3 regions of the Klebsiella sp. M041 genome follow, and region 3 is predicted to be linked to each of the others. Evidence: riboswitches for the same ligand, from Rfam matches in the RefSeq annotation. Region 3 holds a riboswitch; each other region holds the start of a gene.
What was found. A riboswitch is a leader RNA that binds a small molecule or an ion and turns the genes downstream of it on or off. The one in region 3 is predicted to bind thiamine pyrophosphate.
Positions count from the first base shown of each region.

Region 1: it holds a riboswitch for thiamine pyrophosphate, as region 3 does, so the genes downstream of both, thiM (hydroxyethylthiazole kinase) here and tenA (thiaminase II) in region 3, are expected to answer to the same signal.
Region 2: it holds a riboswitch for thiamine pyrophosphate, as region 3 does, so the genes downstream of both, thiC (phosphomethylpyrimidine synthase ThiC) here and tenA (thiaminase II) in region 3, are expected to answer to the same signal.

Region 1 covers NZ_JCAXWU010000001.1:384,088-394,481, forward strand. The annotation lists gene AC6CWS_RS01795 (adenine deaminase) at 1-261, opposite strand, end outside; gene AC6CWS_RS01800 (LysR family transcriptional regulator) at 382-1,296, shown strand; gene AC6CWS_RS01805 (universal stress protein) at 1,293-1,715, opposite strand; gene AC6CWS_RS01810 (alkyl/aryl-sulfatase) at 1,856-3,832, opposite strand; gene AC6CWS_RS01815 (helix-turn-helix domain-containing protein) at 4,034-4,669, shown strand; gene AC6CWS_RS01820 (alkyl/aryl-sulfatase) at 4,737-6,713, opposite strand; TPP riboswitch at 6,953-7,050, shown strand; gene thiM (hydroxyethylthiazole kinase) at 7,085-7,858, shown strand; gene thiD (bifunctional hydroxymethylpyrimidine kinase/phosphomethylpyrimidine kinase) at 7,855-8,655, shown strand; gene fbaB (class I fructose-bisphosphate aldolase) at 8,802-9,854, shown strand; gene AC6CWS_RS01840 (sugar-binding transcriptional regulator) at 9,936-10,394, opposite strand, start outside.
Region 2 covers NZ_JCAXWU010000028.1:14,053-24,446, reverse strand. The annotation lists gene hemE (uroporphyrinogen decarboxylase) at 1-397, opposite strand, end outside; gene nudC (NAD(+) diphosphatase) at 438-1,211, opposite strand; gene AC6CWS_RS24295 (Rsd/AlgQ family anti-sigma factor) at 1,306-1,803, shown strand; TPP riboswitch at 1,857-1,981, shown strand; gene thiC (phosphomethylpyrimidine synthase ThiC) at 2,066-3,961, shown strand; gene thiE (thiamine phosphate synthase) at 3,961-4,596, shown strand; gene thiF (thiazole biosynthesis adenylyltransferase ThiF) at 4,589-5,344, shown strand; gene thiS (sulfur carrier protein ThiS) at 5,328-5,528, shown strand; gene thiG (thiazole synthase) at 5,530-6,300, shown strand; gene thiH (2-iminoacetate synthase ThiH) at 6,297-7,430, shown strand; gene AC6CWS_RS24260 (sensor domain-containing diguanylate cyclase) at 7,747-9,279, shown strand; gene AC6CWS_RS24255 (PTS sugar transporter subunit IIB) at 9,452-9,757, shown strand; gene AC6CWS_RS24250 (PTS lactose/cellobiose transporter subunit IIA) at 9,761-10,078, shown strand; gene dcuB (anaerobic C4-dicarboxylate transporter DcuB) at 10,122-10,394, opposite strand, start outside.
Region 3 covers NZ_JCAXWU010000018.1:29,154-39,547, reverse strand. The annotation lists gene AC6CWS_RS21030 (sensor domain-containing diguanylate cyclase) at 1-993, opposite strand, end outside; gene AC6CWS_RS21025 (LacI family DNA-binding transcriptional regulator) at 1,390-2,430, shown strand; gene AC6CWS_RS21020 (TIM barrel protein) at 2,621-3,544, shown strand; gene AC6CWS_RS21015 (Gfo/Idh/MocA family protein) at 3,557-4,729, shown strand; gene AC6CWS_RS21010 (DUF4056 domain-containing protein) at 4,766-5,872, opposite strand; gene AC6CWS_RS21005 (hypothetical protein) at 5,938-6,882, opposite strand; gene AC6CWS_RS21000 (BamA/TamA family outer membrane protein) at 6,901-8,022, opposite strand; TPP riboswitch at 8,243-8,344, shown strand; gene tenA (thiaminase II) at 8,413-9,108, shown strand; gene AC6CWS_RS20990 (ABC transporter ATP-binding protein) at 9,105-9,833, shown strand; gene AC6CWS_RS20985 (ABC transporter permease) at 9,830-10,394, shown strand, end outside.

The sequences.
Region 1 (10,394 bases), on a different contig from region 3:
GGAGCTTTCGAGGTGCACGTGGGTGTCCATCAGGCCGGGCGACAGGTAGCCGCCGGACAGGGAACGCACTTCATGGGCGTCGACGCGGCTGCCGCGCGGGTGGACGCTGGCGATCATCTCGCCGACGATGCCGACGTCAGCCGGGCGGATTTCGCCCGTGGCCATATCGACGATCTGCGCATCGACCAGCAGCAGATCAAACGGGGATTCGCCGCGCGCGGCCTGCACGGCGCGACGGCGGACTTGAGCATTGCTGGACATAACCACTCCGGCACAAGGATAATGCGGATACTCTAGGGGCACAGCAAACGTTTGCCCAGATGAATAAATTTATCACCCGATAAGCTCGGGTTATTGTGCAGGACCACCGTAGCGAACCCGATGATGAACGAACCCTGGCAGCGGCTGCCCGCGCTCTCTCTTAAACAGCTTCAGTATTTCGTCACCCTGGCCCAGCTGCGCCATTTTACCGATACCGCCAGTCGGCTGGCGATTAGCCAGCCGGCGCTGAGCAGCGCTCTGCGGCAGATTGAAACGGTGCTCGGCGGCAAGCTGGTCAACCGCACCGCTTCGGCGGTCACCCTGACTGAACTGGGGGCGGCGATTTTACCCCACGCCCAGCGGATCCTCAGCGTGGCGCAGGCGGCCTTTTTCGATATGCAGCAGATCGTCGAGGCGGGCGGCGACGGGACGGTGCGCATCGGCCTGGTGCCGTCGGTCAGTTCGCTGCTGTTTCCGCTGCTGCCGCAGACCCTGGCCCAGGCCTTTCCCCGCCTGCGTATTGAATTTCACGATCAGACCAACGATGCGCTCATCCAGGCGCTGCTGCGCGGCGAGATTGATTTCGGCATCGGGGCGATCGACAGCTCACTGCCCGCAGAACTGCTGGTCTATCCGCTGCGCGACGATCCCTTCGTGGCGGTGCTGCACCGCGACGATCCGCTGGCCGCGCAGGCGCATCTGCCGTGGAAACAGCTGGTGGGGCGGGACATTGCCGTCTTCTCGAAGGGCAATATTCAGCGGCTGGTGGCGGCATTAGTGGAGAGCCATCGCCTGACGCTGACCACCCGCTACCAGGTGGACTATATCGAAACCCTGTATGGCCTGGTGCGCTCGCGCTTAGCGGTGGCGATACTGCCGGAGCTGTATACCACCCATCTGCAGGACCCGGCGCTCAAGGTCGCCCAGCTGCAGCAGCCGGCGTTGACCCGCACGGTGGCCCTGATGCGCGGGCCGCAGGCGCTGCCGCCGCTTATCGAAGACTGTTTTTCCCTGCTGCAGGCCGCCTTGCGCTAGGGCAGGTGCTTGATCAGCACGTCTATGGTTAAGTGGTTGATGTACTCCAGCGAGTGTGAGGAGAGGACGCCCAGCAGCCGGTTATGGTGCCCGGCAATAATTAAATCGATCTGCCGCTGTCGAACGCAGGTTTCGACATCTTCAAAGCGGCGGGTGGTCACCAGCGAGAGGGTATCCACCGGCAGGGAGACGGTGCAGGCCAGCTCGTTGAGCAGGGCTTTGGCCTGGATCACCTCCTGCGAGACCTGATCGTCGCGCAGGCTGTCGGAAACATAGTTCAGCGCCCGGTAGTCGGTGCTGATGTGGGCGATAGTGATGCGCATGCCGTTCTCTTCCGCCATTCTGGCGGCATGCTCGAGCAGCGGGACGCCGTCCTGACTGCTGTTAATCAGTACCAGCGCATGGTGATAAAGCGCCATAAATACCTCCGCGCAAAAAAGTTGTCCTCAGCGTATTTTGAGCCGCGGGCGGGGGGATGGCAAACCCTCGGCGCGTTTGTCTGCAGATAAAGTTCCCCCGCGGCCTGACAGGCGGCGGGGGAGCGTGGGGCGCGTTGCGCTTACGGGGTGACGATGTTGAACCAGAAGGCAAAGGTGTCCATATAGCTCAGCATTTCGTCGAGCTTAGCGCCATTGCCGCTAATGTTAACCTCGCCGTTAGCCTGAGCCTGCTTCAGCGTCTCCTGTTTCAGGATGATCTTATTCAGGGTGTCGCGGCTGAGCGAGATGCTGGCGTCTGCGTTGTCGGCTACCGCATTGGCGGTATGGTTAAGCACGCCGTTTTCCAGCTCCAGTTTGTACTTGCCGCCGTCTTTACCGAGGTCGATGTTAAAGACCGCTTTAGCTGCCCCGGCTTTTTCGCCGTTGATATGCACCCCGAGATAATCGAAGAACATTTCCGGCGTCATCGCCCGCACGGTATCCGGACTGGCGGTGTTCGGCGTCGGCAGTTTCTGCACGCCGTTACGCAGCTCCTGAGCGCCGGTGAGGTAGAAGTTGCGCCAGGTCCCGGCTTCCGCCTGATACCCGAGCTGCTCCAGGGCGTCGGCTTCCAGATGACGCGCCTGCTGATTGTTCGGATCGGCGAAGACGATTTTGCTGGTCACCTGCGCCACCCAGCGGTAGTTCCCCTGCTGGTAGTCGGCTTTGGCTTTCTGCATGATGGCATCGGCGCCGCCCATATATTCCACGAACTTCTTCGCCGCCTGCTCTGGCGGCAGCTCGTCGAGGGTGGCCGGGTTGCCGTCGAACCAGCCGAGGTAGAAGACGTAGGTCGCTTTCACATCGTGGCTGACGGAACCGTAGTAGCCGCGGCTGGACCACTGTTTCTCAAGGGACTCCGGCAGCTTGAAGTTGGCGGCGATCTCATCGCGGGTCATGCCCAAATTCGCCATCCGCAGAGTCTGGTCGTTGATATAGCGATACATATCGCGCTGACCTTTCATCAGCTTAACGATATTATCGTTGCCCCAGGTCGGCCAGTGGTGCTGCGCGATAATCACTTCCGCATCGTTGCCCCAGCGGTCGATGGCGGCATTGATGTATTTCGACCACGCCAGCGGATCGCGGATTTTGGCGCCGCGCAGCGAGTAGGTGTTGTGCAGGGTATGGGTGACATCCTCTGCCGCCTCGATCATTTTCTTCTCTTTGACATACCACAGCATCTCAGACGGCGCTTCCGAGCCCGGCGCCATCATAAAGTCATAGGTCAGGCCGTCGATCACTTCCTGCTGACCGGTATGGGTAATGTAGTTGGTCGGCGGGATCAGCGTGACGGTACCCGCCGAGGTGGTGGTGCCGAGACCGGCGCCAACCTGACCTTTGGCGTCCGGCTTCAGCAGGTTGCCATACATATAGCTGGCGCGGCGGCTCATCGCGGTACCGGCCATGATATTTTCGGAAACCGCTTCTTTCATAAAGCCGTCCGGGGCGTAAATCTTCACTTTTCCGGCTTTGACATCGGCTTCATCCACCACCCCGCGGATACCGCCGTAGTGGTCCACATGGCTGTGGGTAAACAGCACCGCCACCACCGGTTTTTTCGGCCGGTGGGCAAAATAGAGCGCCAGAGCCTCTTTAGCCGGTTCGGCGCTTAGCAGCGGGTCGATGATGGTGATCCCGGTTTTGCCTTCAATAATGGTCATATTGGAAAGATCGAGATTACGGATCTGGTAAACGCCGTCGGTGACTTTGAACAGACCGCCGATATTCAGCAGCTGCGACTGTCGCCACAGGCTAGGATTGACGGTGTCCGGCGCCTTTTCGCCCTCTTTGACGAAATTATATTTGGCCGGATCCCAGATAATATTTCCCTGGTCACCTTTGAGCATCGCCGGCGGCAGGGGCGCGATAAATCCCTGATGGGCGTTGTTAAAGTCGGTTTTATCCGCAAACGGCAGTTTACGGTATAGCGCCTGGTTCGCCTCCCGCGTGGCCGGTGTGGCATCCTGTTGTTGCGCGGCGGCAAAGGCGGTTACCGACAAAGACGATAACATTCCGGCCAGCGCCAGATTTTTGGCTATCTGATTTAATTTCATCACTACCTCTCAGGTAATTTATTTTGCGGAAATAAAAAATATCTCCCGCTTAAAAAGTGAATGGCTTGTCGTTTATTCTAAAGACTAATATTCCGCTGAATAGTCCCATATGGGACTGGCGCGGCGCCGCCAAAGGATCCCCTCGTCTTTAGCAGGCGAGGACTGCTATACTGTCGCTAACGGCGCAGGCGAGGGCAGAGAATGAATTTCCAGGAAATACATAGTTATTATAAGACGTTAGCCATAGCCGACTTTTTTGCCGATATCCTCGTGGAAGGTGAAGAGGTTATTCTCTCCGCCAATAAAAAATGGTGCCCGCAACTGGGGTATATTTATTTTTGCACCGAGGGTTCGCTATCCATATTAATGCCGGATGATGGATTGAATATCGGTAATACTATTGAGCATATGCCGATTGGCCTGATGGAGCGGTATTGCCCGCTGGCGAAATTTGAATATACCGGAAGCGCAACCGTGACGCTGCGTAAAATTTCCTACGCCACTTTTGATCGCCTTTTTATTGCTACCCACCCGCAGCGCGTTGAGGCGCTGGCGCAGGTGTTGGTGTTCATGAGTATCTTTACCATCGACCTGCACAATGAACGTCGCCAGGTCACCAGCTACCAGACGATTCGTCCGATGCTGTATCGCTATTTGTATCGGCAGCATACGCATGAGGGTGAAAACGAGGGTCTGGCGTTATTTATCATCCGGCGTACCAATCTTTCGCGCACTCATGTGTTTCGCGTGCTGGCGGACTTAAAGGCGGGGGGATATATCACGATGAAACGTGGCAAACTGATCTCTATCGATCGACCGCTGCCTGCGGAGTACTGACCGGGCAGGAGAGGGTAACAAGGCAGAATGCTCTGTCTTGTTACCCACGACGCCTGTCAGCGAATCATTACGGCGTCACGATGTTAAACCAGAAGTCAAACGGGTCCATATAGCCTAACATTTCATCGAGTTTGGCCCCGTTACCGCTGATTTTAACTTCCCCCTTATCTTCCGCCTGCTTCAGGGTCTCTTCTTTGAGAATGATTTTATTCAGGGTAGCGCGATCCAGCGTCAGGGTGGCATCCGCCTCTTTGGCTTGCGCATTGGCGGTGTGGTTCAGCACGCCGTTTTCCAGTTCCAGTTTATATTTACCGCCGTCATTGCCCAGATCGATATTGAAGACCGACTTCGCATTGCCCGCTTTTTCGCCATTGATATGGACCGCCAGATAATCAAAGAACATTTCCGGGGTCATGGCGCGGACGGTGTCCGGGCTGGCGGTGTTCGGGGTCGGACCTTTCACCACGCCGTTGCGCAGTTCCTGGGCGCCGGTAAGGTAGAAATTACGCCACGGGCCGGACTCCGCCTGATAGCCTAATTGCTCCAGGGCATCGGCTTCCAGATGACGCGCCTGCTGGTTGTTAGGGTCGGCGAAAACGACTTTGCTCACCACCTGGGCAACCCAGCGGTAGTTACCCTGGTCGTAATCCTCTTTCGCTTTCTTCAGGATGGCATCCGCGCCGCCCATGTACTCGACGAACTTCTTCGCCGCTTCTTCTGGCGGCAGTTCGTCAAGGGTGGCCGGGTTGCCGTCGAACCAGCCGAGATACAGCACGTAGGTGGCCTTCACATCGTGGCTGACCGAGCCGTAGTAGCCGCGGTTAGCCCAGGTATTGGCGAGGCCGTCCGGCAGCTTAAAGTTAGCGGCGATTTCATCGCGGGTCAGGCCTTCGTTAGCCATCCGCAGGGTCTGGTCGTTGATGTAACGATACAGGTCACGCTGACTCTTCAGCAGGTTAACCACGTTCTCGTTGCCCCAGGTCGGCCAGTGGTGCTGGGCCATAATGATCTCAGCCTTATCGCCCCAGCGAACGATCGCCTGGTTGATATATTTCGACCACGGCAGCGGCTCACGGATCTTCGCCCCGCGCAGCGAGTAGGTGTTATGCAGAGTGTGGGTGACATCCTCTGCGGATTCGATCAATTTCTTCTCTTCGATATACCACAGCATTTCTGACGGCGCTTCGGAGCCTGGCGCCAGCATGAAGTCATAGGTCAGGCCGTCGATCACCTCTTTCTGGCCATCCTTATCAATGATGTTGGTTGGCGCAATCAGGGTGACGGTGCCTGCCGAGGTGGTAGTCCCCAGGCCCGCGCCCACCTGGCCTTTAGCGTCCGGCTTCAGCAGGTTGCCGTACATATAGCTGGCGCGGCGGCTCATGACGTTCCCGGCCATGATATTTTCCGCCACCGCCGCTTCCATAAATCCGGACGGCGCGTAGATTTTGACTTTACCCGCTTTGACGTCGGCTTCATCAACCACGCCGCGCACGCCGCCGTAATGGTCAACGTGGCTGTGGGTGTAGATCACCGCGACGACCGGTTTTTTACCCCGGTTTTTATAGTAGAGATCCATGCCGACTTTGGCGGTTTCAGCTGAGACCAGCGGGTCTACGACGGTGATCCCCTCTTTGCCCTCGATGATCGTCATATTGGAGAGATCGAGGTTGCGGATCTGGTAGACCCCGTCGGTGACTTCAAACAGGCCGCTGATGTTGATCAGCTGCGACTGGCGCCACAGGCTCGGGTTTACGGTTTCTGGCGCTTTTTCCCCTTCTTTAATGAAGGCGTACTGGCCCGGATCCCAGATGACATTGCCCTGTTCGCCTTTGATGACTTCTGGCGGCAGGGCGGCAATAAAGCCTTTATGCGCATTGGTGAAATCGGTGTTATCGGAGAAGGGGAGTTGGTTGTAGAGGGCATCGTTCGCTTTTTTGGTCGCTTCGGTTGCCTCTTTGGCTGACGTATCTGCCCAGGCGGCGAAAGCGAGACTACTCAACATGCCCGCTAACGCTAACCCTTTCACTATCGGGGTTAATTTCATTGCAATCCTCATTTATTGCATGGTTCGTTCGGTTTTACCGATTTAACGCAGGTGACTGTTTGTTACAGATTTTTTAAATATAACCACACATTTACATTCATCCAGTTTTGCTTGCAAAAAACACATTTTTAATCAGAAATTACGCCTTTTGTATTAGCTGGCGATCGGGGAAAAAAAGCCGGTCAGCTTGTGTTACACCGCCACATTTCGTACCCTGCTTCAGGAAAATGTTGTACCGCTTTTATGACTCGGGGTGCCCTTCTTAAATGAAGGCTGAGAAATACCCGTACCACCTGATCTGGATAATGCCAGCGTAGGGAAGTCAGAGACCGCAGGGTCATTGCTTCTACCTCGTCTGGCGGGAGCAAACCATGCCTGAGCTGTTGAATCCCGCGCCTGTCGCGCACCTGCGCCATCTGCTGCGCGCCCATTCCCCCCTTGTGCACTGCATGACCAATGACGTGGTGCAGACCTTTACCGCCAATGTTCTGCTGGCCGTCGGCGCCTCGCCGGCGATGGTGATCGATCCCCGCGAAGCGGCGCAGTTCGCCGCCATCGCCGATGGGCTGTTAATCAACGTCGGCACCCTGACCGAAGATCGCGCAGTGGCCATGCGTGCCGCAGTGGAGCAGGCCCGCCAGGCCGGCAAGCCCTGGACGCTGGATCCGGTGGCGGTCGGCGCCCTGACCGTGCGCACGGCCTTTTGTCACGCGCTGCTGGCCTTCCAGCCGGCGGCCATTCGCGGCAATGCCTCCGAAATTCTGGCGCTGGCCGGGATGAGCGCCGGCGGGCGCGGGGTGGATACCACCGATACGGCCGCCGCGGCGCTGCCGGCGGCCCAGGCGCTGGCTCGTCAGTTGACCACCGTCGTGGCGGTCACCGGTGAGGTGGATTACGTCACCGACGGCGAGCGGGTGCTCAGCGTGGCGGGCGGCAGTGCGCTGATGACCCGGGTGGTGGGCACCGGCTGCGCGCTATCGGCGGTGGTGGCGGCGAGCGCGGCGCTGCCGGGAGACCGGCTGGAAAACGTGGCCGCCGCCTGCGGGCTCATGAAGCAGGCCGGGGAAATTGCCGCCCATCACGGGGGGCCCGGGAGCTTTGTTCCGGCGTTTCTCGACGCGCTGTATCAGGAGGTGCGCGCATGAAACGCATCAATGCTCTGACCATCGCCGGCACCGATCCCAGCGGCGGGGCCGGTATCCAGGCCGATCTGAAAACCTTCTCCGCGCTGGGGGCCTACGGCTGCTCGGCGATCACCGCCCTGGTGGCGCAGAATACCCGCGGCGTGCAGTCGGTCTATCGTATTGAACCGGACTTTGTGGCGGCGCAGCTCGATTCGGTGTTCAGCGATGTGCGCATCGATACCACCAAAATCGGCATGCTGGCGGAAACCGATATTGTGGAAGCCGTGGCCGAGCGGCTGGCGCGCTACCGGGTGGCCAACGTGGTGCTGGATACCGTCATGCTGGCGAAAAGCGGCGATCCGCTGCTGTCGGCCTCGGCGGTGGAGACCCTGCGTCAACGATTGTTGCCGCAGGTGTCGCTGATCACCCCGAACCTGCCGGAAGCGGCCGCCCTGCTTGATGCACCCCATGCGCGCAACGAGCGCGAAATGCTGGAGCAGGGGCGGGCGCTGCTGGCGCTGGGCTGCGGTGCGGTATTGATGAAGGGCGGCCATCTCGACGATGCCGAGAGCCCGGACTGGCTCTTCACCCGCGAAGGGGAACAGCGATTTACCGCGCCGCGAGTACAGACCAAAAACACGCACGGCACCGGCTGCACGCTCTCGGCGGCGCTGGCGGCGCTGCGTCCGCGTCACGCCGACTGGGCGGCCACCGTTACCGAGGCCAAGGCCTGGCTGTCGGCGGCCCTGGCGCAGGCCGACTCCCTGGAGGTGGGCCACGGCATCGGGCCGGTGCACCATTTCCATGCCTGGTGGTAAATGGCAGCGTAACGGGACAGCAGAATCTCCTGAAAAAATGCCCTCCCGGCTGGAAAATAGGCTAAGTCGGTACCAGGCTTAACCTGCCCAAAATAATTGGTTGGGATAATGCATGCCGGCTCCGGCCGGCCTTACGGGAGATTGCTATGACTGATATTACGCAGTTGCTGGGCAAAGATGCCGAGAGCCTTTTGCAGCACCGTTGTATAACCATTCCGGCCGACCAGCTGTATCTGCCTGGCGCAGATTATGTTGATCGGGTGATGGTGGATAACAACCGACCGCCGGCGGTGCTACGCAATATGCAAACCCTGTACAACACCGGACGACTGGGGGGGACCGGCTACCTGTCTATTCTGCCGGTCGACCAGGGCGTGGAGCACTCGGCGGGGGCCTCCTTCGCCGCCAACCCGCTGTACTTTGACCCGAAGAATATCGTCGAGCTGGCGATCGAAGCCGGCTGTAACTGCGTGGCGTCGACCTACGGCGTGCTGGCCTCGGTGTCGCGCCGTTACGCGCATCGTATTCCTTTCCTGGTGAAGCTCAACCATAACGAAACGCTGAGCTACCCCACCGAGTACGACCAGACCCTCTACGCCAGCGTTGAGCAGGCGTTCAATATGGGGGCGGTGGCCGTGGGCGCGACGATCTATTTCGGCTCGGAACAATCGCGTCGTCAGATAGAAGAGATCTCCGCGGCCTTTGAGCGGGCCCATGAGCTGGGCCTGGTCACCGTGCTGTGGGCCTATCTGCGCAATTCGGCATTCAAGAAAGACGGTGTCGACTACCATGTTTCCGCTGACCTGACCGGTCAGGCCAACCACCTGGCGGCCACCATCGGCGCCGATATCGTCAAGCAAAAGATGGCGGAGAATAACGGCGGCTACAAAGCGGTTAACTTCGGCTATACCGATGACCGGGTGTACAGCAAACTGACCAGCGATAACCCCATCGATCTGGTGCGCTACCAGCTGGCCAACTGCTACATGGGCCGCGCCGGGCTGATTAACTCCGGCGGCGCGGCGGGCGGAGAGACCGACCTTGCCGACGCGGTGCGCACGGCGGTGATCAATAAGCGCGCCGGCGGCATGGGGCTGATCCTTGGCCGCAAAGCGTTTAAGAAATCGATGGCCGACGGCGTGAAGCTGATCAATGCCGTGCAGGATGTCTATCTCGACGGGAAAGTGACTATCGCCTGATAAGCACCAGTATCGTTGGGTTCCCCGGTGGCGCGACGCGCACCGGGGTTACCGTTTTGTATGTGTCCTCAGTCCGCGCCGTTAGCGCGTCAGCAGCCAGCGCGCGGTATGTTCATCGGTCACCAGACCGTTGATCCAGCCGCCTTTAAGGGCGGCCAGGATCGCCGGTCGTTTGTATTCTCCACAGGCCGCAGCAATCCGCGGGCAGTGGTTCTGGCGGATATCATAGCTGGTGATCATGCGGTTGATCTCGCTGTCTACCACCTCGCCTTCTGCATCGATAAACCGCCCGAGGATCTCCCCGATGCCGCCGCGGGCGGTCAGCTCATCCATCTGCGCCTGATTGATAAAGCCGTCTTTAAAGATGGGACTTTGCGTGCCCAGCGGACCAATACCGACAAAAATGACGTCCGCCTCCCGGGCGACGCCGGAGACGCTGCGAAATAAGCGATTGGTGCACCACATCTCATACTCTTCCGCGGTCTGGGCGTAGCGCGGCGCAGGCCACTGATAGTACTTGGCCTTAATTTTGCGGGTGAG
Region 2 (10,394 bases), on a different contig from region 3:
GGCGTATGGTGCGCACGGCATTCATCACGTAGCCCAGTTCCTGCTCGGGATCCGGGACTGGCAGCTTGTCGACGTCGGCTTTGCTTTTCACCGGCGAGGTGAAGCGCGGGCCTTCGCCTGCCTCAAAGTACAGCCCCAGCCCCATGGCGTCCGGGATGGTCAGGATGTCCGAAAAGAGGATCGCCGCGTCCAGCGGGTAACGACGCAGCGGCTGGAGCGTCACTTCGCAGGCCAGCTCGGCATTTTTACACAGCGACATAAAGTCGCCCGCTTGCGCACGGGTGGCTTTGTACTCAGGTAAATAGCGGCCCGCCTGGCGCATCATCCACACCGGGGTGACATCAACCGGCTGACGCAGCAGCGCGCGCAGGTAACGATCGTTCTTCAGTTCGGTCATTTTTACATTCCTTTAGCGTTGATACGCCCAGTGTAACATGTCACTCGAACTCTGCCCGACACATCGCGACGGTATCTTCGATAAGCCGGCGCGCCACCGTCCCCGGCGGCGGCAGAAGCGGCAGATCGTCATAGCGGTACCAGTCCGCGCTGAGTAACTCTTTTTTATCCACCACGATATCGCCCTCCGCGTAATCCGCCATAAAGGCAGTCATCAGCGACTGCGGGAACGGCCACGGTTGAGAAGTCACGTAGCGCAGATTTTTCACCCGGATACCGCTCTCCTCCATCACCTCACGGGCAACGGCCTGCTCGAGGGTTTCGCCGACCTCGACGAACCCGGCCAGCACGGTGTGTACCCCATTGCGATGTCGGGTATGTTGCGCCAGCAGGATCGCATCGTCGCGACGGATAGCGACGATAATGCACGGGGCAATTTGCGGGTAGTAACGTTCACGGCAGTGGCTGCACAGCATCGCCCATTCGCTTTTACTGGCATGCATCGGGTGACCGCAGTAGCCGCAAAATTTATGCGATCGATAAAATTCGGCGAGCTGGATCCCCCGTCCCGCCAGCTGAAAGAGTCCCGGATCCTGATCCAGCACCTGGCGTAACGATCCCATGTCATGGCGGCGATCCTGGCGCACCATCCACACCGGATCGCCCTGCCATTCGCCGATATGCAGCGCATGCTGGCCGACAAGATCGAAATTAACCGCTTCGCCATGTGGTAATTCTCCACCAGGCAACCATAATTTTTGTTCGTGACTGACAACCCACCAGCCGCGATCTAATTTTTCAATAATACGATCCATATCTATTGCACTACCTTTGCTTCACTGGCATGTTGTTAACATTATATTTACATTTTTGGTGAGCAGATTTAAATCAAAACTAGCGGAGTCAATCATGCTAAACCAGCTGGAAAATCTGACGGAGCGCGTTGGCGGTAGTAATGAACTGGTCGATCGCTGGCTACAAGTGCGTAAGCATCTGCTCGTGGCTTACTACAATCTGGTTGGCCTGAAACCGGGCAAAGAGTCGTTTATGCGGCTAAACGAAAAGGCGCTGGATGACTTTTGCCAAAGTCTGGTGGATTACCTCTCGTCCGGTCATTTTAGTATTTATGAACGCATTATTGGCGAAATGGAAGGCGATACCCCACTTTTAGCCGCCACCCGGCTTTACCCGCAGCTGGAAGCCAATACCCAGCAGATGATGGACTACTACGATACCTGCCTCGAAAACGCCATTGATCATGATAACTACCTTGAGTTTCAGCAGGCGCTGTCGGATATCGGCGAGTCGCTGGAAGCGCGTTTCGCCCTGGAAGATAAACTGATCGCCCTCGCCGTCGCCCATCATCTGAACGATGAGGTGCGCGATAATATTGCCCCGACCGCTTGAGTTGTGTGCAATTAACGAGTAGTTTACCTTCATTCCCCCTCTCCGGAGGGGATGTCATCTTGTCGGAGTGCTTATTTTCCATGTGAAGGCTAACGTGGAAAAGGCTGAGACCGTTAATTCGGGATCCGCGGAACCTGATCAGGCTAATACCTGCGAAGGGAACAAGAGTAAACTGCTGTTCGCGTCAGTCCGTCAGGGCCGATCGCATCTGTTACTCCATCCGTCGTCTGACAAGCCATGTCCTTTTCATCTGGAATGCGCTATGTCTACTACCAAACTGACCCGTCGTGAGCTACGCGAGCACGCGCAGCGATTTATCGATACGCTGGAAGGCGCTGCTTTCCCTAATTCGCGCCGTATCTACATTCAAGGTTCACAAGCGGATATCCGCGTCCCAATGCGTGAAATCCAGCTCAGCCCAACCCTCGTCGGCGGCGATAACGATAACCCACAGTACGAAGCCAACGAACCGATCCCGGTGTATGACACCTCCGGACCTTATGGCGACCCGGATATTGGCATTAATGTCCGCCAGGGGCTGGCCAGGCTGCGCCAGCCGTGGATCGACGCGCGCAATGACTGCGCCCCGCTCAGCGAACGCAGCTCGGCCTATACCAAAGCGCGGCTGGCCGATGACGGCCTTGATGAGCTGCGCTTCAATAGCCAGCTGACGCCAAAACGCGCCGTTGCCGGCAAATGTGTTACCCAACTGCACTACGCCCGCCAGGGGATCGTCACCCCGGAGATGGAGTTCATCGCCATTCGCGAAAACATGGGCCGCGAACGTATTCGCAGCGAAGTTCTGCGCCAGCAGCATGCCGGCGAAGGCTTCGGCGCCCGCCTGCCGGAAAACATCACCCCTGAGTTCGTCCGTGATGAAGTGGCCGCCGGGCGCGCAATCATCCCGGCCAATATCAACCACCCGGAGTCTGAGCCGATGATTATCGGCCGCAACTTCCTGGTAAAAGTGAATGCTAATATCGGCAACTCGGCGGTGACCTCCTCCATCGAAGAAGAGGTCGAGAAGCTGGTCTGGTCCACCCGCTGGGGCGCCGATACGGTGATGGATCTCTCCACCGGCCGCTATATCCACGAAACCCGCGAGTGGATCCTGCGTAACAGCCCGGTACCGATCGGCACCGTACCGATTTACCAGGCGCTGGAGAAAGTCAACGGCATCGCCGAGAACCTCACCTGGGAAGCCTTCCGCGATACCCTGCTGGAACAGGCCGAACAGGGCGTCGACTACTTCACCATTCACGCCGGCGTACTGCTGCGCTACGTCCCGATGACCGCGAAGCGTCTGACCGGCATCGTTTCGCGCGGCGGCTCAATCATGGCCAAATGGTGCCTGTCGCACCATCAGGAAAACTTTCTCTACCAGCATTTCCGCGAAATCTGCGAAATCTGCGCCGCCTATGACGTGTCGCTGTCGCTGGGCGATGGCCTGCGCCCCGGCTCCATTCAGGATGCCAACGACGAAGCGCAGTTCTCCGAGCTGCGCACCCTCGGCGAGCTGACGAAAATCGCCTGGGAGTATGACGTGCAGGTGATGATCGAGGGCCCCGGCCACGTGCCGATGCAGATGATCCGCCGCAATATGACCGAGGAGCTGGAGCACTGCCACGAAGCGCCGTTCTACACCCTCGGGCCGCTCACCACCGACATTGCGCCGGGCTACGACCATTTCACCTCCGGCATCGGCGCGGCGATGATCGGCTGGTTCGGCTGCGCCATGCTGTGCTATGTCACGCCAAAAGAGCATCTCGGCCTGCCCAACAAAGAGGATGTGAAGCAGGGGTTGATTACCTACAAAATCGCCGCCCACGCCGCCGACCTGGCGAAAGGCCACCCCGGGGCGCAGATCCGCGATAACGCCATGTCGAAGGCGCGCTTTGAATTCCGCTGGGAAGACCAGTTTAACCTCGCGCTGGATCCGTTTACCGCCCGGGCCTATCACGATGAAACCCTGCCGCAGGAATCCGGCAAAGTTGCCCACTTCTGCTCCATGTGCGGTCCGAAATTCTGCTCAATGAAGATCACTCAGGAAGTCCGCGACTACGCCGCCAGACAGGCCATCGACGCCGGCATGGCCGATATGTCGCATCACTTCCGCGCCCGCGGCGGCGAAATCTACCTGAAACAGGAGGAAGTCTGATGTATCAGCCTGATTTTCCACCCGTCCCGTTTCGTCTCGGACTCTACCCGGTAGTGGACAGCGTGGCGTGGATTGAGCGCCTGCTCAAAGCCGGAGTACGTACTCTTCAGTTACGCATCAAAGACCGACGCGACAGCGAGGTGGAGGATGACGTCATCGCCGCCATCGCCCTTGGCCGCCGCTATCACGCCCGGCTGTTCATTAACGATTACTGGCGACTGGCGATCAAACACCAGGCCTACGGCGTGCATCTCGGACAAGAAGATCTGGAAACCACCGATCTGAGCGCCATCCGCCAAGCCGGGCTACGTCTGGGCGTCTCCACCCATGACGATATGGAGATTGATGTCGCCCTGGCGGCGCGCCCCTCTTACATCGCCCTGGGTCACGTCTTCCCGACGCAAACCAAACAGATGCCCTCCGCGCCGCAGGGGCTCGATCAGCTTGCCAGACATATCCAACGCCTGGCGGATTACCCCACCGTGGCGATCGGCGGAATTAGCCTTGAAAAGGCCCCGGCGGTGCTGGCGACCGGCGTCGGCAGCATCGCAGTGGTCAGCGCCATCACCCAGGCGGCGGACTGGCGGGCAGCGACCGACCAGCTGCTGACGCTGGCGGGAGCGGGCGATGAATGATCACGACTTTATGCGCTATAGCCGTCAGCTGCTGCTGGAGGATATTGCCATCGAGGGGCAACAGAAGCTGTTAGCCAGCCGGGTGCTGATTATCGGCCTTGGCGGGCTGGGCTCCCCGGCGGCGCTCTATCTGGCCGGGGCTGGCGTCGGGACGCTGACCCTGGCCGATGACGACGCCGTGCATCTCAGCAATCTGCAGCGGCAGATCCTGTTCACCAGCGCGGATATCGATCGGCCAAAAGCCGCGGCGGCAAAGACGCGGCTCAGCCAGCTAAATCCGCAGATCAAACTGGTTGCGCTCCAGCAGCGATTAAGCGGCGAGGCGCTGCGCGCCGAGGTGGCGAAAGCGGACGTGGTGCTGGACTGTACCGATAACATGGTCACCCGCCAGGCGATCAATGCCGCCTGCGTGGCCCTCGACATCCCGTTAGTGACCGCCAGCGCCGTCGGCTTCGGCGGTCAGCTGATGGTGCTCACCCCCCCCTGGACGCAGGGCTGCTATCGCTGCCTGTGGCCGGATAGCGACGAACCGCAGCGCAACTGCCGCACCGCGGGGATCGTCGGCCCGGTGGTCGGCATGATGGGCACGCTGCAGGCGCTGGAGGCCATTAAGCTGCTCAGCGGCATGACGACGCCGCGCAACACTCTGCGGCTGTTCGACGCCCGCACCAGTAACTGGCGTAACCTGGCGCTACAGCGTTCCCGGGGCTGCCCGATTTGCGGAGGGCGGCATGCAGATCTGGTTTAACGACGAGCCGCTGGCGTGCGCCGACCATCTCAGCGTCAGCGCCCTGCTGACCCAGCTCGAACAGCTGCAGCCGGGCGTCGCGCTGGCGCTCAATCAACACATTCTGCCGCGCGACCGGTGGGAAGATCATCTCTTGCAGGAAGGCGATCGAGTCCTGCTTTTTCAGGTTATCGCTGGAGGCTGACATGTTACGTATTGCAGACAAAACATTTGAATCCCATCTTTTCACCGGTACCGGCAAATTCGCCGCCCCGGAGGTGATGGTTGAGGCGATTCGCGCCTCGGGCAGCCAGCTGGTCACCCTGGCGATGAAGCGCGTCGATTTACGTCAGCACAATGACGCCATCCTCGCCCCGCTGCTGGCGGCGGGAGTCAGCCTGCTGCCGAATACCTCGGGCGCCAAGACAGCGGAAGAGGCGGTGTTTGCCGCCCGTCTGGCACGGGAAGCCTTGGGCACCCACTGGCTGAAACTGGAGATCCACCCGGACGCCCGCTGGCTGCTGCCCGACCCGATTGAAACCCTGAAAGCGGCGGAGCTGCTGGTCCGCGAAGGGTTCGTGGTGCTGCCCTACTGCGGCGCCGACCCGGTGCTGTGTAAACGGCTGGAAGAGGCTGGCTGCGCGGCGGTGATGCCCCTGGGCGCGCCGATCGGCTCCAATCAGGGGCTGGAAACCAAAGCCATGCTGGAGATTATTATCGAGCAGGCGACGGTGCCGGTGGTGGTCGACGCCGGCATCGGCGTTCCAAGCCATGCGGCGCAGGCGCTGGAAATGGGCGCGGACGCGGTGCTGGTCAATACCGCTATTGCCGTCGCCGACGATCCCGTGGCCATGGCCCACGCTTTCCGTATGGCGGTCGAGGCCGGCTTGCTGGCCCGTCAGGCCGGACCGGGGGCGCGCAGCGCGCAGGCGCAGGCCACCAGCCCGCTCACCGGATTCCTGGAGGCGCTGGCATGAAAACCTTCAGCGATCGCTGGCGGCAGCTGGAGTGGGACGACATCCGCCTGCGCATCAACGGTAAAACCGCCGCCGATGTCGAACGGGCGTTGGCGGCCAAACAGCTGACCCGCGACGACATGATGGCCCTGCTTTCGCCGGCGGCGGCCGGGTATCTTGAACCTCTGGCCCAGCGCGCGCAGCGGCTTACCCGTCAGCGCTTCGGCAATACCGTCAGCTTCTACGTGCCGCTGTATCTCTCCAACCTGTGCGCCAACGACTGCACCTACTGCGGCTTCTCGATGAGCAACCGCATTAAGCGCAAGACGCTGGATGCTGCCGAGATTGCCCGCGAGTGCGCCGCGATCCGCGACCTGGGCTTTGAGCATCTGCTGCTGGTGACCGGTGAGCATCAGGGTAAGGTGGGAATGGATTATTTCCGCCAGCACCTGCCGGCAATCCGCAGCCAGTTTGCCTCGCTGCATATGGAGGTGCAGCCGCTGGCGACCGACGAGTATGCCGAGCTGAAAACCCTGGGGCTCGACGGAGTGATGGTCTATCAGGAGACCTATCACGAAAGCATGTACGCTCAGCACCACCTGAAAGGGAAAAAGCAGGATTTCTTCTGGCGGCTGGATACGCCGGATCGCCTGGGCGAGGCGGGGATCGATAAGATCGGCCTTGGCGCGCTGATCGGCCTTTCCGACAGCTGGCGGGTGGACTGCTTTATGGTCGCTGAGCACCTGTTATGGCTGCAGCAACGCTACTGGCGCAGCCGCTATTCGGTCTCCTTCCCGCGTCTGCGTCCCTGCGCCGGCGGCATTGAACCGGCCTCGCTAATGGATGAGCGTCAGCTGGTGCAGACCATCTGCGCCTTCCGCCTGCTGGCGCCGGAGGTTGAGCTGTCGCTATCCACCCGCGAATCCCCCTGGTTCCGCGACCGGGTGATCCCGCTGGCGATCAATAACGTCAGCGCCTTCTCCAAAACCCAGCCCGGGGGTTACGCCGACGACCATCCGGAGCTTGAGCAGTTCGCGCCGCACGATGACCGTCGGCCTGAAGAAGTCGCCAGCGCGCTGGCTGCCCGCGGCCTGCAGCCGGTGTGGAAAGACTGGGACAGCTGGCTGGGACGCGCCTCGCAAACCTCATGATGTACAGTGTAAGCGCCTGATATTTTTGCGCGCCTGCACGAGAGATGAAAAACGGAGGCTGGCCCGCCAGGCGCCCTTTTTCTATTCTGCCCGGGTCAGCAGCGGACGCTGACCAGGGCGAACCTTTTCTTCCTCATTTTCGCCCTGCCTCTCCGCGCTGATCGAGGACCTGTACATTGTCGCCGAATATAAATCACGATACATGAAGGCCTCAGAGTTATAATTGAGCAATAGTTAACTGATTCGATCGGCAGGCGTCGCAGTCGCAACCTGCGTTCGGACCCATGGTTTATACATCCGGGACGATTAACGATTCATGGCTCTACACAACAGAAAGCTCTCTTTCACGACGCCGATCGTCGTGGGGTTTGCCGGCATCTTGCTCAGTTTTATGCTGATCGCTATTTTTGTCACCCTGGCGCAGCGAAAAGATTTTCTTGAAGATTATCACGACATTAACCGCAACTTTACCCACAACCTGGCGATCAACTACACGGAAACCCTGCTGCGGGAAAATGATTTTATCCTTGGGCGCGCGGTCGCCTTCTTTGCCCGCAATGACGAACTGAATCGCGCAGTCAATGTGGAACCGGAGAAAGGGTTAACGACGCTGATGCAGTTACAGAACATGATGCCGAGCGTCTCATCCATCTCGCTGGCGGATACCGAGGGCCACTATCTGCGCGCCCCGGAGGTGCTGGAAAATGAAGACAGTCAGGCTTTCGATCCCAGAACGCGACCCTGGTTTATCAAACAGGCGGAAGCCAGCACCTTCAGCCACTACACCAGCCCATATATGGATTTTTTTACCCACCATCCGACGATTACCATTTTCAAACCCATCATCACCCCGGAGGGGAAACTCAAGGGCAGCCTGGCCTTTCATCTCGATCTCACCTCCATGGGGTTCGCGCTGCGCCAGATGGTGGCCCCCGTACAGGGCGAGTTTTTTGTGGTGCAGCGTGATGGCAAAGTGGTCCTGCACTCCGACCCTGGCGCGCTGTTTAAACCCTTCGTCAGTAATGAGCTGATGGATAAAATGACCAGCGGCGAGGGGCAGCTTTACGATCCCGGGAGCGACACCTGGTATTACTATTACTCCTTTACCAATCCCGACTGGTTTGTGATTTTCCGTGTCGATAACACTACCCTGGTTAATCTGACGCGCCATGAAACCAATTTAGTGATCGGCGGTTTCGCCCTCGCGGCGATCATCATCATCCTGTTCGGCCTTTATCTGCGTCATGCCTCCCGCACCGTGCTGATGAATATCATCAATGCGATTAAAACCGGCGACGTCAAACGCGCCCCACGCCTCGAGGCGATGCTGAGTAAAGCCATTGAAACTAATAAGCAGCGCGAACTGACCTACGTCCGCCAGGCGACCATTGACGCGCTCACCGGCTGCAAGAACCGCCGCGCCTTCGACAGCGATATTGCCGCGCTGATGAACGATCATCAGCCGTTCGCCCTCGCGCTGGTCGATATCGATAACTTTAAATCGATCAACGACACCTGGGGTCACCTCAACGGCGATATCGTTCTGCGTAACGTCGCCCGCGAAGGGCTGCAGGTCCTCCAGCCGCTGGAGATATCCCTCTATCGCTATGGTGGTGAAGAGTTCGCGGTGGTCTTTCCTGCCGAACATATTGATAACGCCCGCACGCTGCTGGAAACATGGCGGGTAAACGTCGAACGGCGCACCTGGCGCGAAGATGGCCTGACGGTCACCTTCAGCGCCGGGCTGGGGGAATGGAACATGGAGCCGCTGGATAAACTGGTGGTGAGCGTCGATGAAGCGCTGTACAAAGCCAAACAGCAGGGTAAAAACCGTATCCTGCGCGCCTAGGACTTTAGCGCCGCAACCGCCCACTTCGGTGGGCTTTTTTATTTTTTCCGGCAAAAATGAAACCGGTTTCAATTTTTGTGTGATGACTTACACACAATCACGGTAAAGCGGTTGTCGCATCGCCAGGGCCGCGATAAACATAAGACATCACGGAACACAAGGGCCACTGACTATGAAGAATATCGTTTTGTGCTGTGCCGCCGGTATGTCTACCAGCATGCTGGTTCAGCGTATGCAAGATGCCGCGCAGAAGAAAGGTGTTGAGGTCTCAATCAAGGCCGTACCGGTCGCCGAGTTTAAAGATAATTTGGCCGCCGCCGACATTATTCTGCTCGGCCCGCAGGTGAAATATGAGCAGGCGAAGCTGCAGGCGCTGGCCGACCCGTTCGGCAAAAAGGTCGCCGTGATCGATATGATGGACTACGGCATGATGAAAGGTGATGCCGTTCTGGATAAAGCCCTTAAGATGCTGGAGTAATCGATGGAAGATTTAGAAACGATCATCATGGAGCTGCTGGTTAACGCGGGTTCTGCGCGCAGCGCGGCGCTGACGGCGCTACAGCTGGCGCGGAAAGGCGATTTTGCCGCAGCGGAGCAGGCCATGGCCGAGTCCCATGAGTTCGTCAAACATGCGCATAAAATTCAGACCCAGCTTATCGGCCTGGATGAAGGCAGCGGTAAGTTACCGGTCAACCTGATCACCGTGCATTCTCAGGACCATCTGATGAACGCCATGGTCATTCAGGATCTGGCGACCGATATGATTGAACTATACCGTCGCCTGCCCCTCGCGCAATAATCTCTCGAATTTAACGGGCGTCGCTGCCGGCGCCCGTCCCCGCTTACAGAAAGCCGTACATCGCAGCGAATACCCAGCCAAAAACGCAGGAGACGCCAACGCCGATGAGCCCGGGCAGGATAAAGCTGTGGTTAATCACAAAGCGGCCAATATGGGTGGTCCCTGAGCGGTCAAACTGGATCGCCGCCAGATCGCTGGGGTAGGTCGGCAGAATATAGTAGCCATAGCAGGCCGGCGCAGAAGCCACGATATAGGCCGGGTCGACGCCGATGGCCAGGGCCACCGGAACAATCGCCGCCAGCGCTGCCGCCTGCGA
Region 3 (10,394 bases):
CTCCTCGCCTCCCCAGCGATATATCTTATCTTCACGGTCCACCGAGGTTTCCAGAATGCGGGAGATCACCAGCAGAACTTCATCGCCTTTTTGATGACCGTGAATATCATTAATACTCTTGAAATGATCGATATCGATTAACAACAGACAAAAACCATGGGCGATAAACGACGGCGCGTCGACGAGCCGGTAAAATTCGCGACGATTTAACAGTCCGGTTAAGGGATCGTGGGCGGCGGAAAATTCCAGCTCTTTTTTCAGATGCACTTCTTCAGTGATATCGTGAATGATGCATAACATCAGCCGGATATTATACAGCACCACCGGCCCGGCATAGGTTTGAACATGGCGCAGCGAACCGTCAGCCAGAATATGAGTAAAATTAAGCGGCTTATGCCCGCCGGGCATATTGGCAATATTATTCATAATGGGGATCACATCCCGGCCCAGGGTATTAATTTGCCAGGTATGTTTGGTGCGCATTTCCTCATCGGAATAATGATAAAAGCGCAGCGCGGCAATATTGGCATCGACAATCCGGCCCTCTTTCTGAGGATCGATCAACAGCATCGGTGCGGTATTGGTCATAAAAAAGCGGGCAAAAAAGCCATTGTTCCGCCGCTGGTAGCGGCGGGAGCCGGTATGAATCGACTGATTTTGCGCGAGCAGCTTCACCGCTTCGAATAACAGTAAGGTGCCGCTGTCCTCGGTCTCCACCAGGGTGGTTTTACAATATACCGACTGCAACCCTTTGGCGGTCTGCAGCGTCCAGACTTCAAATATCTCAGTCATGGCGTCGAGATAGCGCAAATAATGCTGCAGCTGCGTTTCCGGGCAGGTGGAATAGATACCGTTGCGCATCTCATTCAGCGACATATCGCCGCTCAGCGTCCGGGAAGCCTGATTGGCATAGACCACACACTCTGTAAAAGGATGGACTACCCAGATCGGGGTGCTTAATACATCAAAAACAGCCAGTTCTTTTAATAACATACAGGCCCCAAACCGACCCACTCCCGGCGCGGAACGGCACATCATTCAGTGCAGCCCTGACGCTGGCATAAAGTGATAGCAAAAATAATCGAGTAACCGTCATTACGCGCGTGCGCGGCAAGTATAGTCGGTTCCTGGCCCAGCGACGCCCACCCGGAGCGACTTTGCGCACGGTTTAACCGACAGAGGAGACACTGCCTTTATTATTAATTTTATTTCAATAGCATAGCAGCAATGCCAGAACGGGTAGTCGCTTTTGATCACAGACTGTGTATACCCGTCACACTTTACGCTGCAGGGGTGCAGGCTTGTGCCGTGGCACGCAGATGGCCGTTGTTCTGCTCAGCGTTACCATGATAGTTTCTATCATAACGCTCATTTTCAATGGTCATCACAGTGAAAAAATCCGCCAGCAAAATCACGCTTACCGACATTGCGCGCGAAGCCAACGTCGGCGTGGCCACCGTCGACCGGGTACTCAACAAACGCGCGGCGGTGAAAGAATCTACCGCGTACCGCGTGCTGGAGGCCGCCCGGCGGCTGGGGTTTACCCTCGAACAGCCGCACTATCGCCTGGCCGCCGGCAAAGCGCCGGTTACCGTCAGGATGGGCTTTATTCTGCTGCAGGAGACCCACTCCTTCTACCTGCCGCTGGCGAGGGCGCTCGCAAGAGAGGCCGCGCCGTGGCTGCCGGCGGGCGAGACGCCGACGATCCTGCATTTTGCCATTGATGCGGTGGAAGCGATGGCCCAGGCCATTCACCGGCTCAGCGATGAGGTGGAGGTGCTCGGCCTGGTGGCGCTGGATCACCCGCTGATTCGCCATGCGGTGGGCCGGGCCGCCGCCCGCGGTGTTCGCGTATTCACCCTGCTTTCGGATCTGTCGGTTCCCCAGCGCAGCGGCTATATCGGCCTCGATAACCAAAAAGCCGGGCGCACCGCCGCATGGTTTATCGACCGTTTATGCCGTGGCGAAGGCGAAATAGCCATTATCATTGGCGATAATCGTTTTACCTGTCAGGAAAGCTGTGAGATCAGCTTCCGCTCCTGTCTGCGCGAGCAGGGTAAAGGGCAGCAGATCCTTGAGCCGGTTCGCAGCCATGAACGGGCGGATGTCGCCAGAAGCGTAACGGAACAGCTGCTCAGCCAGTACCCGGCCCTGCAGGCGATCTATGCTCCCTGCGGCGGCATTGAAGGGATTGTCGGGGCGCTGCGCGACAGCGGCCGCCAGCAGGCCGTCACCCTGGTCTGCCATGGCCCGCTAAGCGACAGTGAACTGGCCCTGATCGATGGCACCATCGATGTCATTCTCAACCACCGGCTGGATGACTTTGCCGCCGCCACCCTTCGCGCCATGACGGAAGCCGTTTCGCGGCCGCCCAGCGAAGTGATTTCGCACCCTCAGCCTTTCGATATCATCACCAAAGAAAATATGTAAACGCCCGCCCCGTCGCCGACGGGGCGGCCTCACGCCTGGACCACGCCTGGACTCATTTTGATAAATAACTATCAAAAACAACCTCAATACAAATCATGATGGCCATCATAAAATTATCATTCCAATATTGTTGACCATGAAATTTTCATTCAATACTCAGCGGCATCCCCTGTGATAAAAGGAAGCCGACATGACCTATCCTATCGCCAACGCCCCCTGCAGCTGGGGCGTGGATGACCCGAAAAACCCTGACCTTCCCGCCTGGACTACCGTGCTGAAGGAGGCGGCGCAGGCCGGCTATCGCAGCATCGAGCTCGGCCCGTGGGGCTACCTGCCCACCGACCCGAGCAGCCTGCGCGCGGCGCTGGAACAGCATCAGCTGTCGCTGGTCGCCGGGACGATCTTTGACGATCTGGTGAGCGAAGACCATTATCCCACTCTGGAGGCGCTGACCCATCAAATCTGCCGCAATCTGTCGCAGGTTCCGACCGCCGCCCCCATCCCGGGGCACCCTTTCCAGCCGCCCTATCTGGTGATTATCGACTTCGGCAACCCCGAGCGGGCGCGCTTTGCCGGACGCAGCGCGCTGGCTCCGCGCCTCAATGACGCAGACTGGCAGCGGATGATGGCGCACATTACCGCCCTCAGCACCCTCGCCTGGCGGGAGTACGGCGTGCGGGCGGTTATCCATCCCCACGCCGGGGGCTGCATCGAATTTGCCGATGAAATCGAGCGGCTGGCCAACGCTATCCCGCACGACGTGGCAGGGTTGTGTCTGGATACCGGGCATCTCTACTACGCCGGAATGGATCCGCTCACCTGGCTGGATCGCTATTACGCGCGGCTCGACTACCTGCACTTCAAGGATGTGGATCCGCAGGTTTACCAGCGCGCCGTCGCCGAAGGCATCGACTTTTTCACCGCCTGCGCCGAAGGGGTGATGTGCCCGCTCGGCAGCGGCGCCATTGACTACCCGGCCATTAACGATTTTCTTGCCCGCCGCGGCTATCAGGGCTGGATAACCATTGAACAAGAGCGTGATCCGCGCCATGCCGCAGGCAGCCTGCAGGCGGTCACGGAGAGCCTGCGCTACCTGCGCGGCGTCGGATTCTGACAGGAGAACCCCATGATTAACGGTTTAAGACCGCTCGACCGCACCCTGCGCTGGGGCATGGTCGGCGGCGGCGGCAGCAGCCAGATCGGCTATATTCACCGCTCTGCCGCCCTGCGCGATAACACCTTTGCGCTGCTGGCCGGCGCCTTTGATATTGATGCCGATCGCGGGCGCCAGTTCGGTCAACAGCTGGGGGTCGATCCCGCACGCTGTTACGCCGATTACCAGAGTCTGTTTCGCGGCGAGGCTGCCCGCCCGGACGGTATTCAGGCCGTGTCGATTGCCACGCCGAATAACACTCACTATGCCATCTGTCGGGCGGCGCTGGAGGCCGGGCTGCACGTGGTGTGTGAAAAGCCGCTGTGCTTCAGCAGCGAAGAGGCGGACGAACTGGTGGCCCTCAGCCAGCGGCAGCGTAAGATCATCGACGTGACCTACGGTTATGCCGGCCATCAGATGATCCTGCAGGCCCGGCAGATGATCGCCGACGGACTGCTGGGCGACATTCGTATCGTCAATATGCAGTTTGCTCATGGCTTCCACGCCCAGCCGGTGGAGCAGGAAAACGCCAGTACCCGCTGGCGGGTCGATCCCCGCTTCGTCGGCCCCAGCTATGTGCTGGGGGATCTTGCCACTCACCCGCTGTTTCTGGTCGAAACCATGGCCCCGCAGTTGAAGATCGCCCGGCTGATGTGCGCCAGACAAAGCTTCGTCAAAAGCCGCGCCCCGCTGGAAGATAACGCGCATGTGCTGATGGAGTATGACAACGGCGCCGTCGGCTCGCTGTGGAGCTCCGCCGTTAACTGCGGCTCCATGCACGGGCAAAAGGTGCGCATCGTGGGGGAAAAAGCCAGTCTTGAATGGTGGGATGAACAGCCCAACCAGCTGCGCTACGAGGTGCAGGGCGAACCGGCGCGCGTTCTGGAGCGCGGCATGGGCTATCTTGATCCGCTGGCGCGCCAGGACGATCGCATCGGCGGTGGCCACCCGGAGGGGCTGTTCGACGCCTGGTCGAATCTCTATCGCCGCTTCGCCATCGCCATGGACGCCGCTGACCGGCGTGACGAGGCGCTGTTGGCGGACTTCTGGTATCCGGACGCCCGCGCCGGGGCGTTCGGCGTCCGCTGGGTGGAAAACTGCGTACGCTCTGCCGACAACGGCGCCTGTTGGGTCAACTTCCGCTAATTCGCCGGCTCAGGGCCTCGCCCTGAGCCTTTCTCGCTACTTCTCAATGCGCGCCAGCTGGGTTTTATCGGCCTCGCGGGCGCGATCGGCCAGCCCCTGAAACGCGGCAGCGCCATAGTATTGCTCAGGAACCGGCAGCGCCTGCATATCGTGCCCCGGATAGATCTGCAGCTCGCCGAGGTCGCGCAAGCGGAATCCCCCCACCTGCGCCGGCATGGTCAGGCGATATGGCGGCATGGTTTCGAAAGGGACCGGCGTCGGCAGCCGGTTTTCCTGTAGATCGTAATTACGCTTCAGCACCAGAAACTTATCCGGCACCCGGCGGCGACTGTTCCACCAGTCGCCATCGATCCGCTGGAACATCGCTTCCGTCTCCCCTCGCGTGGCCACCATCAGCCGGGTCAGCGCCTTTTTCAGCGCCGCCTCCATGGCCCGGTTATACGCTTCCACCGACCCGCCGTGGCCGCTAAGGATGACATTAATCGCCAGCCTGGCGCCCAGTAAGTTGGAGTAGAGATCCTCCGGCGAAAACGCGGAGATCTCCTCTGAAAACCCGGGCACTGACTGGAAGCCATACCACTGAGCGATCTCATGCCACTGGGCGATTTCGAAGGCCAGGTGCCCGGCGAGCCAGGCCGCCAGCTGATAGCGTTGCCTGACGCCCGGCGGCGGCGTAAAGGCATTGAGCTGAACGCGGCGCACCCCCAGCTCTTCGCTGTAGAATATGCGCCCCGCCTGGCCCAGCGTCGGCGAAATGCGATTGAACAGATAAAAGGTGTAATCCGCCGTGTCGCGCACATGGGCAATATCGATAAACCCGCCGCGACGGGTATAGATAAGCCCGTTTTGCTCCTCGCTCAGTCCCAGCAGATTTTTCACCGCCCCGAGCGCGCTGTCGTTGTAATGGTGCTTGCCCAGGGTATCCAGGGTCAGCACGTTACCAATCTGATACACCGGGATCGGAATGCCCACCGCCCGCACGTGCAGGTCGTAACCAAAGGCGCAGCATGGCCGCAGCGATTCCGGCGGCGACAGCTCGCCCAGGGTGGGCGCAGGATGGATCTCCGTCACCGCGGGCAACACCGGGTCCTGCGCCAGCGCCGGCAGCGCCAGCGCGAATAACAGCCATAAGGCTTTACGCATCAACAGCCTCTCCACAGCAACAAAAGAGCGCGCATCTTACCGGCAGACGGCGCCTGCAGTTTTAGTTAAAAACGGTATTCACCGGAGACAAAGAAGCTGTTGCGGTCGTTAAAACCGAATTCAGTCAGCACGTTAAAGTTTTTGGTGACCTCATACTGGGCGCCAATCAGCATATTCCACGGCGAGGTCAGCTTCTGCTTAACGTCGAATTTGCCCTCGCCGTCTTTATTCACCGCGGCAATAAGGGGCTGCAGCTCTGGCGGCATGTGCAGGTCGGCGAGATCGCCCTTAAACTCCTGCTGCACGTCCTGATACATGCTCCCGACCCACAGGCTGAGATGGGACGGCCCGTCGATCCCCTGAAAACTGAAACGGTAGCCGACGCGCGGCGAGACGGTGACCGCCGAAATGCTGCCGTCGAGGATATCGAAGTCGGTGCGGGTGTAGTTAGTATCCACTAACCCAAACCAGTTGCCGTAGCCGCCGGCGAGCGTAAAGCCGGCCCCCCAGGTGGTGCCTTTAAAATCAAGCTTAAAATCAATATCCTGCAACTTCCCGCTCTGATAAAGCTGGTGAACCGCGCCGGCGATGGCCCGATCCAGGCCGCGAAACTGCGATGGGTCTGAATCCACTGAAACCTGGGAGACGGACGACCCGCGGGTATGCCCCACCAGTCCGTATACGTTAAGGAACGGAAAGACCCACATATCCAGGCGCAGGTTTTCGGTTTTGCTCTTCTCGCGGGTGTGTCCGGCATCGATGGCGAACATATCGCTGGGAATGGGATGATTGCCGAGCTTAAGCCCGGAAAAGGTAATACTGTCGACCATGATATCCTGGCGGATATTCATATAGCTCAGGTTGACGCCGTAGGGTAACGGAATGGAATATCCTCTGGCGCGAGCCTCATCGCCCCAGATCGGAAAATAGCTGTCGTTCTCGTCCGGCTCCGCAGCCGACGTGCCCCAGGCCGCTAACAGCAGCGTTAACACCGCGCCGGATGTTCTCATTTTTGTTCTCATGTGTAGTTATAAACCCGAACCGACATTGAAATAGACCGCCTGCTCATGCTCGCTGAACGCCACGTCAATCCCGGTACGCAAACCGTACTGTCGCGCGATCAGGTAACGAAAACCGGCCCCCCATGCCACCTCTGACTGTTCCCATAGCGTTTCCGCCGCGTCCGCCGCGCTCCCGGCGCCAACGAATCCCTGCAGGATCCAGCGCGGAGTGACGGCCCAGGCCAGCTGGGTTTGCGCCGTGGCCACGTAGTCGCCCTGATAGCGGTAGCGCGAAATCCCACGCAGCGCGATGTAAGGACGCGCCATCGGCATCAGGTGCTTATCATGGTGGGTTAAGGACTGATAATTGCCCGCGATCGCCAGGGTCAGCGTCTGGCTGAGCGGAATAAACACCTTCCCGTCCAGCGAAAACGTGTTGTAGTGATAATCGCCCCCGAGCAGCGAACGGAAAAACCGATATTCGCCCTTCAGCGCTAACCCACTCTGAGGATAGAAAATATTATCGGTAGTGTCATATTCCGCCACCACCCCCAGCGCCGAAGAGGTGCTGTTTTGCCCGAGCACCTGCTGCCAGACCCGGTTGACCCGCGGATTATCGAAAGCGACATCCGCCCGGGCATACACCTGGGAGGCCCCGAGGAACACCGGCGTATCGCCCACGCGAAACAGCAGCTTTTGCAGCGCGGCGACCCCTTTGGTCTGCGTCTGCACCGGTTTAGCATGGCTGAAGCCGCCGATGTCGCCGGAATAGATATCCAGATTGACGTTAGCGTAGCCGGCTCCCGCCAGGTAACGAATGCGATCATGCCGCCAGGTGTGACGATGGCCGCCGCCAATAAACCAGGTGCCATTCTGCGTGGCGGCCCCGCCGAAAGCGGTGAGCGGCGGAGGAATAAACTGCCCGCCCTCCCGGCTGCCTTTACCGTGTAAAAACAGGCCAAACAGTCCGCCGCCATAGCCGATCGCCGGCTCGGTTATCGCCAGCGGCACCGGCAGAAAACCGTAACGGTTTTCCGCCAGATACTGACTCATGTCGAGCATGCTATCTTCCGCATCGAAGAGATCGGCGGCATCGCCAGGCGGGCACAACAGGAACAGAAGCGCCAGCGCGGACAGCGGGAATTTCATGCTCACTCCAGGGCGTTGGGGCGCGCACGACACGCGTGGCGAACAGGATTATTACAACGGAATAATGAAAATATAACGTAACCGGAGAACCCTCACCAACGCGCAGCGGCCTGTTTTTCGGGTATTTTTGTACAAAAAAGAGCTAGCCGTCACAGAAAAACACCTTCGCGCCGCCGGACGGCGCGATGATTGTATTCATAAGGTGAATGTCGTATAACATAGCGCTACCGAGGGGTGTCCCGTGAGGGCTGAGATGGCGCAAGCCGAACCCTTTGAACCTGATCTGGGTCATGCCAGCGAAGGGACGGGTCGGCAATTTTGCCAGCATTACCGCCATTGCCTGTTCACACCCCTGCACGCCCGGATCTCCCCTGCATAAATGGAGGTCCTGTGATTGTTCCCGCGTTTAGCCAAGGTCTTTATGGCCGTTTACGCCAGCTGGCCGCCGCTGACTGGCAGCACTATGTGGCGCACCCTTTCGTCCAGCAGCTTGCCGAAGGCACCCTGGCGAAAAGCGCGTTCCGTCGCTATCTGACCCAGGATTATCTGTTTCTGATCCATTTCGCCCGCAGCTACGCGCTGCTGGTGAGTAAACTGCGCACGCTGCCGGAGATGCGCGCCGCGGCCGCCTCCATGAACGCCATCCTTAACGAAGTGCCGCTGCACGTCGGCTACTGCGCCCAGTGGGGCATTAGCGAACCGGAGATGGCCGCCCAGCCCGAAGCGCCAGAAACCATCAATTACACCCGCTACGTGCTGGATATCGGTCATTCAGGCGACGCGCTGGATCTGCTGGTCGCCCTGATGCCCTGCGTGGCGGGTTACGCCGAAATCGGTCTGGGCCTGCTGCATCACCCCTCCACCCGACTGGAGGATAATCCTTACGCCTCGTGGATCCGTAACTATGGCGATGAAGGCTATCTGCAGGGCGTCAGCGCCGCGCTGGCGCTGCTGGAGACCGTGTGGCAACAGCGCGGAAGCGAGGCCCGCCTCGCCGGGCTGAGCGACATCTTCACCACCGCCACCCGCCTGGAGGCGCAGTTCTGGCAGATGGGGCTCAACGCCGCGGCGGAGTCCCGGGCGTGACGGCGCCAGGTATCGAGGTCCGTAAGCTGAGCCTCCATTTCGGCGACCGCCGCCTGTTCGATAACCTGTCGCTGACGGTCCCCGGCGGCCAGTGGGTGTCGCTGCTCGGCGCCAGCGGGGCCGGTAAAACCAGCCTGCTGCGGGTCATGGCCGGCCTGGCCCCCGCCACCCGCGGGGAAGTGGTCGCCAGCGACGGAAAGCCGATACCCGGCCGCCTGGCGTGGATGGGGCAGAAAGACCTGCTTTACCCCTGGCTGAGCGTTCGGGAGAACGTCGCCCTCGGCGCGCGGCTGCGCGGTGAGAAAGTGGATCACGCCCGGGTCGCCACCCTGCTTGAACAGGTGGGGCTCGCCTCCAGCGCCGACGCCCGGCCGGCGACGCTCTCCGGCGGGATGCGTCAGCGCGCCGCGCTGGCCCGCACCCTGTATGAGGACCGGCCCATCGTGCTGATGGATGAGCCCTTCTCAGCGCTGGACACCCTCACCCGCACGCGTATTCAGACCCTCGCGGCCACTCTGCTGGCGGGGCGCACGGTGGTGCTGATCACCCACGATCCGCTGGAAGCCTGCCGGCTGAGCCACCGTCTGCTGGTCCTCTCGGCCGCCGACGGGGAGATCGACGACAGCCATCACCTCACCGGCGCGCCTCCGCGCGCGCCGGATGCGCCCGAGCTGTTGAACGCCCAGGCGGCGCTGCTGCAGCAGCTGATGAGGGCCCACTCATGACTGGACGTCTCTGGCGCGGCGGCATGGTGTTCTGCGGACTGATGCTTCTCTGGGGGCTGGCCAGCCGCAGCGGCATTCCGCACTTTCTTTTACCCTCCCCGGCGGCGGTCGCCGAGGCGCTGTGGGTCAATCGCGCCTATCTCGGCTGGCACACGCTGATTACCCTGAGCGAGATCCTCAGCGGCCTGGCGCTAGGGGTGGCGCTCGGCGTCACGCTGGCGCTGGGCATGATCCTCTCCCCGCGCCTGCAGCGCTGGCTGATGCCGCTGGTGCTCACCAGCCAGGCGATCCCGGTCTTTGCCCTCGCCCCGCTGCTGGTGCTGTGGCTGGGGTTTGGCATGAGCGCCAAAGTGGCGATGGCGGTGCTGGTGATTTTCTTTCCCGTCACGTCCGCCTTCTTTGACGGCTTGCGACGGGTCAACCACGAGTATCTCGATCTGGCGCGCAGCATGAACGCCTCCTTCGGCGCTCAGCTGCGGCATGTCCGCCTGATGGCCGCCCTGCCGGCGCTGGGCTCGGGCCTGCGCATGGCGGCGGCGGTGGCCCCCATCGGCGCCATTA